2 regions of the Superficieibacter sp. HKU1 genome follow, and region 1 is predicted to be linked to the other one. Evidence: predicted binding sites of a transcription regulator. Region 1 holds the regulator's gene; the other holds the start of a gene.
The links. Region 1 encodes sigma-54, which starts transcription at its own class of promoters, with help from an activator protein. Its sites were predicted from a motif close to GTTGGCACANNTTTCGCTNT; they were not measured.

Region 1 (6,065 bases):
TTCCGTTATTGATATCAAACGTATTATTGAGCATCTGCGCGACAGCGGCCTCGGCGTGCTGATCACCGATCACAACGTGCGTGAAACGCTGGCCGTGTGTGAACGAGCCTACATTGTGAGCCAGGGCCATCTGATTGCCCACGGTACGCCAGACGAAATCCTCAAAGACGAACAGGTTAAGCGCGTGTATCTTGGGGAAGACTTCAGACTCTGATACGGTGTAAACACTTCATCCTTCATGGCGCGGCCTGAAGAGTGGAGTGTAAAAACGTCAGTGATCTCAACTCGGGAGAAAATCGCTCTGAATATGAAGCAAGGTTTGCAATTAAGGTTTAGTCAACAGCTTGCCATGACGCCGCAACTGCAACAGGCCATTCGCCTGCTGCAACTGTCGACGCTGGAATTACAGCAGGAACTCCAACAGGCGCTGGAAAGCAATCCACTGCTTGAGCAAACCGATCTTCACGATGAGATAGATACCAAAGAATCGCCGGATAACGAATCGCTGGACAGCGTTGATGCGCTGGAACAAAAAGATATGCCGGAGGAGCTTCCTCTGGACGCCAGCTGGGATGAAATCTATACCGCCGGTACGCCTTCCGGTAACGGCGTGGATTACCAGGATGACGAGCTGCCCGTTTATCAGGGCGAAACCACCCAGTCACTTCAGGATTACCTGATGTGGCAGGTCGAGCTGACGCCGTTCTCCGACACCGATCGCGCCATTGCTACCTCGATTGTCGATGCCGTAGATGAGACCGGTTATCTGACCATCTCCGTTGAAGACATCCTCGAAAGCATGGGCGATGGCGATATCGGGCTGGACGAAGTGGAAGCCGTGCTAAAGCGCGTGCAGCGGTTCGATCCGGTGGGCGTTGCGGCAAAAGATCTGCGCGACTGCCTGCTGATCCAGCTCTCCCAGTTTGCGAAAAACACTCCCTGGATCGCCGAAGCGCAGCTGATCATCAGTAATCATCTCGATCTGCTCGCCAACCATGATTTTCGCACTCTGATGCGCGTGACGCGTCTGAAGGAAGAGGTGCTGAAAGAAGCGGTGAATCTTATTCAGTCGCTGGATCCGCGGCCGGGCCAGTCGATCCAGACCGGCGAGCCGGAATATGTTATTCCGGACGTGCTGGTACGCAAAGTCAGCGGTCACTGGGTGGTCGAGCTGAATTCCGACAGCATTCCGCGTTTGCAGATCAATCAACACTATGCGGCAATGGGCGGCAGCACGCGTAACGATGCTGATAACCAGTACATTCGCAGCAATCTTCAGGAAGCAAAATGGCTGATTAAAAGCCTGGAGAGCCGCAACGATACCCTGCTGCGCGTCAGCCGCTGTATCGTCGAGCAGCAGCAGGCGTTCTTTGAACAGGGTGAAGAATATATGAAACCGATGGTGCTGGCCGATATCGCCCAGGCCGTCGAGATGCATGAATCAACAATTTCCCGCGTGACCACCCAGAAGTATCTGCACAGTCCGCGTGGCATTTTTGAACTGAAATATTTTTTCTCCAGCCATGTGAATACCGAAGGCGGTGGCGAAGCCTCCTCCACGGCGATCCGCGCGCTGGTGAAAAAGTTAATCGCTGCGGAAAATCCCGCCAAGCCGCTGAGCGACAGCAAGCTAACCACAATGCTGTCCGATCAGGGGATTATGGTGGCACGCCGCACCGTTGCGAAGTATCGAGAGTCTTTATCCATTCCGCCGTCTAACCAGCGTAAACAGCTGGTGTGACCCAACCGATAAGGAAGACACTATGCAGCTCAATATCACTGGACACAATGTCGAGATTACTGATGCACTCCGCGATTTTGTCAGCACGAAATTTGCTAAGCTGGAGCAGTATTTTGACCGCATCAATCAGGTCTACATTGTGTTAAAAGTGGAGAAAGTGACTCACATTTCGGATGCCACCCTGCATGTTAACGGGGGTGAAATTCATGCCAGTGCGGAAGGGCAGGACATGTACGCGGCTATCGACGGTTTAATTGATAAACTGGCGCGACAGCTAACCAAACATAAAGATAAACTGAAACAACACTGATTGTCCCGGTGCTCGCCTGATGTCATGTCTTACGTCAGGCGACGCTTAGGTGAAATTATGATAAATAATGATTCAGCTCTACAACTAAGCACTGTCCTTAACCAGGAATGTACCCGCAGTAACGTGCATTGCCAGAGCAAAAAACGCGCGCTGGAAATTATCAGTGAGCTGGCAGCAAAGCAGCTTAGCCTGCCGCCACAGGTGGTCTTCGAGGCGATCCTCACCCGTGAAAAGATGGGGAGTACCGGTATCGGTAACGGCCTCGCCATTCCTCATGGCAAGCTGGAAGAGGACACGCTGCGTGCGGTGGGCGTCTTTGTGCAACTCGAAACGCCGATTGCCTTTGACGCTATTGATAATCAGCCGGTGGATCTGCTGTTTGCTCTGCTGGTCCCTGCCGACCAGACGAAAACACATTTGCATACCCTTTCGCTGGTGGCAAAACGGCTGGCGGATAAAACGATTTGTCGCCGTCTACGTGCGGCACAAAGTGATGAAGAGTTGTATCAGATCATCACCGAAACTGAACATAGTGATGATGTGTAGCAGGGATATTGCTTTGCCCTTCGCTGTACTGAGGAGAAACGGTACATGGTACTGATGATCGTCAGCGGTCGCTCAGGCTCGGGAAAATCCGTTGCCCTGCGGGCGCTGGAAGATATGGGCTTTTACTGCGTCGATAACTTGCCCGTGGTGCTGTTGCCTGAACTGGCGAAAAGTCTGGTTGACCGTCAAACGTCTGCCGCCGTCAGCATTGACGTGCGTAATATGCCGGAATCGCCGGAAATTTTTGAGCAGGCGATGCAAAATCTGCCAGATGCGTTTTCACCGCAGCTTTTGTTTCTTGATGCCGACCGCAACACGCTGATCCGTCGCTACAGCGACACCCGGCGTCTGCACCCTCTTTCCAGCAAAAATCTGTCACTGGAGAGCGCTATCGATCAGGAGAGCGATCTGCTGGAACCGCTGCGTTCGCGCGCCGATCTGATCGTCGACACCTCAGAGATGTCGGTACATGAGCTGGCGGAAATGCTGCGTACGCGGCTGCTCGGCAAACGTGAGCGCGAACTGACGATGGTGTTTGAGTCTTTTGGCTTCAAGCACGGGATCCCGATTGATGCCGACTACGTATTTGACGTGCGCTTTCTGCCAAACCCGCACTGGGATCCGAAACTGCGTCCAATGACCGGCCTCGATAAACCTGTCGCGGCGTTCCTCGACCGGCACACCGAAGTGCATAACTTCATTTACCAGACGCGCAGCTATCTGGAATTATGGCTACCGATGCTGGAAACCAACAATCGCAGCTACCTGACCGTGGCGATTGGTTGTACCGGCGGTAAACATCGTTCCGTCTATATTGCAGAACAGCTGGCCGATTATTTCCGCTCGCGCGGTAAGAACGTTCAGTCCCGCCACCGCACGCTGGAAAAACGTAAATGACCGTCAAACAGATTGTTGAAGTCACCAACAAGCTGGGGATGCACGCCCGCCCGGCCATGAAGCTTTTTGAGCTAATGCAGGGCTTTGACGCGGAAGTCCTGCTGCGTAATGATGAAGGCGCTGAAGCGGAGGCCAATAGCGTTATTGCGCTGCTGATGCTGGATTCCGCCAAAGGCCGCCAGATCGAAATTGAAGCCACCGGCCCGCAGGAAGTAGAAGCGCTGGCCGCGGTTATCGCGCTATTTAATTCGGGGTTTGATGAAGATTAATATCCTGTCCTCGCGGGGACAGATTACCCATCTATTTTATATACATCGCTAACAATAAATTCATATTTAAAATACCCTCCTGAGCTATTTATCCGCTTCCGTACTTTTATTGAAAACAACTGATATTTCCTGAGGTCAGGCATAGAAATACCGTCTCTGTTTGCTTATCCTTCAGGGGCTTCATAAAGAGCAGCGTCAGGGAAGACATATCATATTCACTTTACGGTAGTCACTGGATTGATCCCCCGGAAGGAAACATGTCCGTCTGTTTTCATATCCCGCCTCCCTGGTACATGCCCTGTTTTCGGTATTAATCCTGATGGCATCTGGCTGCCCGTATTCAAAACCAGTCTGTTGTGGTGTAAGGAATTTGTACATTCCGTGCTCTTTTCGCATTCAGAGTGAACCTTAAGAAAACCTTAAACTGCCCGTTGAGGTTTCATTTAAGTCTCTCATCCATACTGATGACGTGTGAGCAAATATTTTCAGGACGGCTTTATGATTTACTTATCTGAACAATCTCCGCTGGGAACCGGACGGCACCGCCAGTGCTATGCGCACCCGGAAAATGCTCAACGCTGCATTAAAATTATCTATAACGCTGACCAGAGCGGACTTAAAGAAATTAAGCGTGAGCTGCGCTACTACGCACATCTTTCACGCTATCTCAAAGACTGGAGCGGCATTCCACAGTATTACGGAACGGTTGAGACCGACCTGGGTACAGGGTATGTCTATGACATCATTACGGATTTCGACGGAAAACCTTCTGTAACGCTGAAACAATTTGCCGATCGGTGCCGCTATGAGCACGATGTTGCCCTGCTGCGCGAAGCATTAAAAACATTAAAGCGTTATCTGCATGATAATCACATCGTTACCATGACCCTGAAACCGCAAAATATTCTCTGCCGTCGGATCAGCGAGTCGGAAATAGTCCCGGTAATCTGCGACAATATGGGTGAAAGCACGTTGATTCCGCTGGCCAGCTGGTCTGCCTGGTTCTGCCACCGCAAGCAGGCGCGGCTGTGGGCGCGTTTTATGCAGCAGCCCGCGTTGGTCGCTGCATTAGGTTCCAGTGACGAAAGTCAGAAAGGTAGTATGCCCATTACGCTTACCTCGCGTCAGGTCTAATACAGCGCGTTGCGGGCCATAAAGTCTTCACCGCCCAGCTGGCGCATCTGGCGCAAAATCCACGCCTGACGGCTGCGCACGTAGCCGGAGGGCGCGTCGACTTTAAAGCGGATCGGGTTAGGCAGTACGGCTGCCAGCAGCGCGGCTTCTGACATGGTTAATTTGCGCGCAGGCTTGTGGAAATAATGCTGCGCCGCAGCTTCCACGCCAAAAATCCCGGTGCCAAACTCAGCTACGTTGAGGTATACCGTCAGGATCCGTTTTTTACTCCATACCGTCTCTATCCCCACCGTCAGCCCCGCTTCCAGCCCTTTACGCAACCAGCTTCGGCCATCCCACAGAAACAGGTTTTTCGCCGTCTGCTGCGAGAGCGTTGATGCGCCGCGGATCCGCGTTTGATGGCGCTGATTGTGGCTCAGCGCTTTTTCAATCGCGGCAACGTCAAAGCCCCAGTGCTGAGGGAAGGTCTGATCTTCCGCTGCAATGACCGCCAGCCCCATAAAAGGCGATATGTCATCCATATCCATCCAGTCAGAGTGAGCCAGATAGCCGAAATCTCCCGTTAGCCAGGCACCGATTTGCCGCTCAGCCATCACAGCAGAAAACGGCACAGGGACGATGCTGAACAGGGCAATGCCCCCTCCCCAGAAAAGAGAGAGAGCCAGCAACGTGCGTATTACAATGCGACGAAGCAATGCAAACGGCGAGGAACGCCCTTTTCTCATTCCGTCAGAACCAGCACGCGCGTGACCAGTTTTTCAATGCCTGCGGCCGCCTCGGCAATATTTTCCGCCAGCATGTAAGCGGGCGTAGTGACCACTTTGTTCTCTTCATCCACGACGATATCGTCCACCGGACACGGCACATGTTCCGCGCCCATCTCTTCCAGCACTTCAGCGGTATCAATGTCGGTACCGATGGTAAGACGTAGCGGAATAGCGAAAATTTTTGGCAGCATGGCAGGGGCGATGCAGATAAAACCCAGCGGTTTGCCGGTACGGTGCATTTCCCGGGCCAGCGCCTGCAGGTCGTGCTCAACCTGGCACGCGGCACCCTGTGCGGCAAAGTTACTCAGATTTTTTGCTGCGCCAAAACCACCGGGCACGATTAACGCATCCAGTTCCGCCGCCTGCGCCTGCGCCAGCGGCCGCACATCGCCTCTGACAAG
Region 2 (6,065 bases), 550 kb from region 1:
GCTTGATACTACAGCGATGCTTATCGTCATTGCCGTTATGTTTCTCTACACCTTCGTTGGCATCTGCGCGGGATTTGGCGGCGGTTTAACATCCATGCCGCTGATTACCATGGTATTACCACTTAAGATGGCCGCGCCGATGTCGGTTATGGTTGGTACTGCTACCGCCCTGTACGCCACGTGGTTATCGCGCAAGGAAACGGACTGGAAATCAGCGCTGGTTCTCATTCTTTTTTCGTTTGCCGGGATCCCCGTCGGCCTTTATGCGCTGTCATTTTTACCCGACCATATTATGAAAATAGGTCTGGGCGGTTTTATTATTCTGTACTCATTCTATAGCCTGTTCATACCTCGCCTGCCGGTATACGATCGCCGCTGGATTGCCGCACCGATGGGCGCAATTGCAGGAGCGCTGGGGGCTGCATTCTCAACGAATGGACCGCCGGTAGTAATGTACGGAATGTTACGTAACCTCGCGCCCGCCGCATTTCGCGGTACGCTGAATGCTTTTTTTACGGCGAATAATATCGCCATCATCGGTGGGCTTGCGACCAGTGGGATACTCACGATATCTACGGTAAAACTGGTGATATTTTGCGTGCCTACCATGATCTTAGGCTCCATTGTCGGGCAATATGTTCACAAGCGAATTTCCGTCAACGTGTTTCGAATCATGGTTTTTTTACTGCTTATCGCCTCCGGTGCCATGTTGATTAAAGGGGCTACGGGAATTTCTGCCCTGAGCGCATTATTACCGGTATTCGCTATCTTGATCGTTATGCAATTACTATTCGGCAAGAAAGTTGCCGCTATCCGCGCAGCGGATGAAGCGGCAAGAGCACAGTAATCGACATTGTAATTTTCTCAGATATGAAAAAAGCCGCTGAATAATCAGCGGCTTTTATTTATCACTTTTGACGTCAGATCGCGTTAATTACGCTTCTTTCGGACCACGGTTCGCACGTTTACGGTCGTTTTCCGTCAGGTGACGTTTACGAATACGTACGGAAACCGGGGTAACCTCTACCAGTTCGTCGTCATCAATGAACTCCAGAGCTTGCTCCAGGGTCATTTTCTGTGCCGGAACCAGCGTCGTGGCTTCGTCAGTACCGGAAGCACGCATGTTGGTCAGTTTCTTACCGGTCAGGCAGTTTACCGTCAGGTCGTTAGAACGGCTGTGAATACCGATGATCTGGCCTTCATACACTTCCGCACCGTGACCCAGGAACAGCTTACCGCGATCCTGCAGACCGAACAGCGCAAACGCAACCGCTTTACCCTGACCGTTGGAGATCAGTACGCCGTTCTGACGCTGGCCCACATCACCCGCACGAACGTCGTCGTAGTGGCTGAAGGTGGAGTACAGCAGACCGGTACCGGAGGTCATGGTCATGAACTCTGAACGGAAGCCGATCAGACCACGGCTTGGGATCACGTAGTCGAGACGTACGCGGCCTTTGCCATCCGGATTCATGTTTTTCAGGTCGCCTTTACGCTCGCCCAGTGCCTGCATGACAGACCCCTGGTGCTGCTCTTCGACGTCCAGCGTTACGTTTTCGAACGGCTCTTGCTTGCGGCCGTCGATTTCGCGGAAGATAACTTTCGGACGGGAAACCGCCATCTCGAAACCTTCACGACGCATGTTTTCAATCAGAACGGACAGGTGCAGTTCACCACGGCCAGAAACGCGGAATGCATCAGCATCTTCGGTTTCTTCAACGCGCAGCGCCACGTTGTGCACCAGCTCTTTGTTCAGGCGGTCAAGGATCTGACGAGAGGTAACGTACTTACCTTCTTTACCGCAGAACGGAGAGGTGTTAACGCAGAAGAACATGGTTACGGTCGGCTCATCAACAGACAGTGCCGGCAGCGCTTCGACATTCTGCGGATCGCAGATGGTGTCGGAGATGTTCAGCTCGCCCAGACCGGTAATCGCGATGATGTCACCAGCTTCTGCAACGTCGCTTTCAATACGTTCCAGACCCAGGTGGGTCAGCACTTTACCGACTTTACCGTTACGGGTTTTGCCTTCGCTATCAATGATAGTGATCTGCTGGTTCGGCTTCACTTTACCGCGCTTGATACGACCGATGCCGATGACGCCAACGTAGTTGTTGTAATCCAGCTGGGAGATCTGCATCTGCAGCGGACCATCAAGGTCAACGTTCGGTGCCGGTACGCGATCGACGATAGTCTGATACAGCGGCGTCATATCTTCAGCCATATCTTCGTGATCCAGACCCGCGATACCGTTCAGCGCTGACGCGTAAACGATCGGGAAGTCCAGCTGTTCGTCGGTAGCGTCGAGGTTAACGAACAGGTCAAATACCTGATCGACAACCCAGTCAGGACGCGCACCCGGACGGTCAACTTTGTTGATAACAACGATAGGCTTCAGGCCATGAGCAAAGGCTTTTTTGGTCACGAAGCGCGTCTGCGGCATCGGACCATCCATTGCATCAACGACCAGCAGCACGGAGTCTACCATGGACATTACGCGCTCAACTTCACCACCGAAGTCGGCGTGCCCAGGGGTATCAACGATGTTGATACGGTAGTCATTCCATTTGATAGCGGTGTTTTTAGCGAGGATGGTAATCCCACGCTCTTTCTCCAAATCGTTGGAGTCCATCACACGCTCTTGAGTTTCGGCACGCTCACCGAAAGTACCAGATTGTTGCAGCAGCTTATCAACCAGGGTCGTTTTACCATGGTCAACGTGAGCAATGATGGCGATGTTACGCAAATTTTCGATCACAACTTTGCCTCAGGCATTAGAAATAGCGCGTTATTGTACACGGATTAATCGCACTACAAAACAGGATCACAAAGATCCTCCGCAAACAAGTATTGCAGAGTTTGTTTGTGATCGCTTTCACGAAGCGAAATCAGGGCACCCTAACGCAAATTGCACCAATATGGTGCTTAATGTTTACATAGAAGCACTATACTGGTGCAGCGTGACGTTAATGGTGCAGCCCTTTTGCACTATGGTGCGCATGATAGCGCCTTTTGGGGGGAATTTGAAAGTTGGCACAGATTTCGCTTTATCTTTTTTAACACGATAACGCCAGTCAGGCCGTTTGAATACCTCGTTACCACGACGACAATGACCGAATCCGGGGAGAGTTAAAGTATGTCCGCTGAACACGTTTTGACGATGCTGAATGAACATGAAGTGAAGTTTGTCGATCTGCGCTTCACCGATACCAAAGGTAAAGAACAGCACGTCACGATTCCTGCGCATCAGGTAAATGCCGAATTCTTTGAAGAAGGCAAAATGTTTGATGGCTCCTCGATTGGTGGCTGGAAAGGCATTAACGAATCAGACATGGTGCTGATGCCGGATTCCTCTACCGCGCTCATTGACCCGTTCTACGAAGAATCCACCCTGATTATTCGCTGCGATATTCTGGAGCCGGGCACGCTGCAAGGTTATGACCGCGACCCGCGTTCCATCGCCAAACGCGCGGAAGAGTACCTGCGCTCTACCGGCATCGCAGATACCGTGCTGTTTGGGCCAGAACCTGAGTTCTTCCTGTTTGATGACATCCGCTTTGGCGCGTCGATTTCCGGTTCCCACGTCGCTATCGATGATATCGAAGGCGCATGGAACTCCACCACCAAATACGAAGGTGGTAACAAAGGCCATCGTCCTGGCGTGAAAGGCGGCTATTTCCCGGTTCCTCCAGTAGATTCTTCACAGGACATCCGCTCTACCATGTGTTTGATCATGGAAGAGCTGGGTCTGGTGGTTGAAGCGCATCACCACGAAGTGGCTACCGCTGGTCAGAACGAAATCGCCACCCGCTTTAACACCATGACCAAAAAAGCGGACGAAATTCAGATCTACAAATACGTTGTGCATAACGTCGCGCACCGTTTCGGTAAAACCGCGACCTTTATGCCAAAACCGATGTTCGGCGATAACGGTTCCGGTATGCACTGCCACATGTCGCTGTCTAAAAACGGCACCAACCTGTTCTCCGGCGACAAATATGCCGGTCTGTCCGAGCAGGCGCTGTTCTACATCGGTGGCGTAATTAAACACGCGAAAGCGATCAACGCCCTGTCCAACCCGACGACCAACTCCTATAAGCGTCTGGTCCCGGGCTATGAAGCACCGGTTATGCTGGCTTACTCCGCCCGTAACCGTTCTGCTTCTATCCGTATTCCGGTGGTTGCCTCTCCGAAAGCGCGTCGTATCGAAGTGCGTTTCCCGGACCCGGCAGCTAACCCGTACCTGTGCTTCGCTGCCCTGCTGATGGCGGGTCTTGACGGTATCAAGAACAAGATCCACCCTGGCGAAGCCATGGACAAAAACCTGTACGACCTGCCGCCGGAAGAAGCGAAAGAGATCCCACAGGTTGCTGGCTCGCTGGAAGAAGCCCTCAACGAACTGGATCTGGACCGCGAGTTCCTGACCGCCGGTGGTGTTTTCACCGACGAAGCCATCGATGCCTATATCGCGCTGCGCCGTGAAGAAAATGACCGCGTTCGCATGACGCCGCACCCGGTAGAGTTTGAGCTGTACTACAGCGTGTAATCTGACGCTTATTTGTTAGTTGCCGTGGAAACTTTTAGCCCATCTCCAGATGGGCTTTTTTCTCCACCAAAAACACCCGTTTTATCCACTTGTGCTTATACTGCACTCATTTGGTGCATACTAAGGAGACTGCTACATGGCAACTGGCGTGCTGCCCGATGCTGGGCAGATCCTCAACTCATTAATTAATAGCATTCTGCTGGTCGATGACGATCTGGCGGTCCATTACGCCAATCCGGCGGCGCAGCAGCTGCTGGCACAAAGTTCGCGTAAATTATTCGGTACGCCGCTGCCGGAGCTGTTGAGCTATTTTTCTCTCAATGTCGGGCTGATGCAGGAAAGTTTGCATGCCGGGCAGGGTTTTACCGATAACGAAGTGACGCTGGTGATCGACGGACGCTCGCATATTCTCTCGCTGACCGCCCAGCGCCTGCCGGATGGCATGATCCTGCTGGAGATGGCGCCTATGGATAACCAGCGCCGTCTGAGCCAGGAGCAGCTACAGCACGCCCAGCAGGTCGCCGCTCGCGATCTGGTTCGGGGGCTGGCCCATGAGATTAAAAACCCGTTAGGCGGGCTGCGCGGGGCGGCGCAATTGCTGAGTAAAGCGCTGCCCGATCCGTCACTCACGGAATATACCAATGTCATTATTGAGCAGGCCGACCGCCTGCGTAATCTGGTGGATCGTCTGCTGGGGCCGCAGCAGCCTGGATTGCACGTCACTGAAAGCATTCACAAAGTCGCCGAGCGCGTAGTGAAACTGGTCTCAATGGAGCTGCCGGATAACGTCAGGCTGGTGCGTGATTACGATCCCAGCCTGCCGGAGCTGCCGCACGACCCCGACCAGATTGAACAGGTACTTTTGAACGTGGTACGTAACGCGCTACAGGCGCTGGGTCCGCAGGGCGGTGAAATTGTCCTGCGCACGCGTACGGCTTTCCAGTTGACGCTGCACGGCGTGCGTTATCGTCTGGCGGCGCGGATTGATGTGGAAGATAACGGTCCCGGTATTCCCTCGCATCTGCAGGACACGCTGTTTTATCCGATGGTCAGCGGACGTGAGGGCGGAACGGGGCTGGGCTTATCGATTGCCCGCAGTTTGATTGATCAGCATTGTGGAAAAATTGAATTTACCAGTTGGCCGGGTCATACCGAGTTTTCGGTTTACCTGCCGATCAAAAAATAGAGGCGTGAGTTTATGCAACGAGGGATAGTCTGGGTAGTCGATGACGATAGCTCCATCCGTTGGGTGCTTGAACGCGCGCTGACCGGTGCCGGGTTAAGCTGCATCACCTATGAAAGCGGCAGTGAGGTACTGGACGCGCTGGCAACCAAAACGCCGGACGTTCTGCTGTCCGATATCCGCATGCCGGGTATGGACGGGCTGGCGCTGTTAAAACAGATTAAACAGCGCCACCCGATGCTTCCGGTCATCATAATGACCGCTCACTCCGACCTGGACGCTGCGGTGAGTGCCTATCAGCAAGGGGCGTTTGATTACCTGCCCAAACCGTTTGAT

Region 2: a site for sigma-54 is predicted at 3,030-3,049, ahead of glnA (glutamate--ammonia ligase). Genes of this name have one in related genera too.

What each region holds. Positions count from the first base shown of each region.
Region 1 is NZ_CP119754.1:4,249,279-4,255,343, forward strand. Features, by position in the region: gene lptB (LPS export ABC transporter ATP-binding protein) at 1-214, shown strand, start outside; gene rpoN (RNA polymerase factor sigma-54) at 308-1,741, shown strand; gene hpf (ribosome hibernation promoting factor) at 1,764-2,051, shown strand; gene ptsN (PTS IIA-like nitrogen regulatory protein PtsN) at 2,109-2,597, shown strand; gene rapZ (RNase adapter RapZ) at 2,643-3,494, shown strand; gene npr (PTS phosphocarrier protein NPr) at 3,491-3,763, shown strand; gene yrbL (PhoP regulatory network protein YrbL) at 4,262-4,897, shown strand; gene mtgA (monofunctional biosynthetic peptidoglycan transglycosylase) at 4,894-5,622, opposite strand; gene elbB (isoprenoid biosynthesis glyoxalase ElbB) at 5,619-6,065, opposite strand, start outside.
Region 2 is NZ_CP119754.1:4,794,618-4,800,682, forward strand. Features, by position in the region: gene P0H77_RS22805 (sulfite exporter TauE/SafE family protein) at 1-847, shown strand, start outside; gene typA (ribosome-dependent GTPase TypA) at 935-2,758, opposite strand; gene glnA (glutamate--ammonia ligase) at 3,137-4,546, shown strand; gene glnL (nitrogen regulation protein NR(II)) at 4,683-5,732, shown strand; gene glnG (nitrogen regulation protein NR(I)) at 5,745-6,065, shown strand, end outside.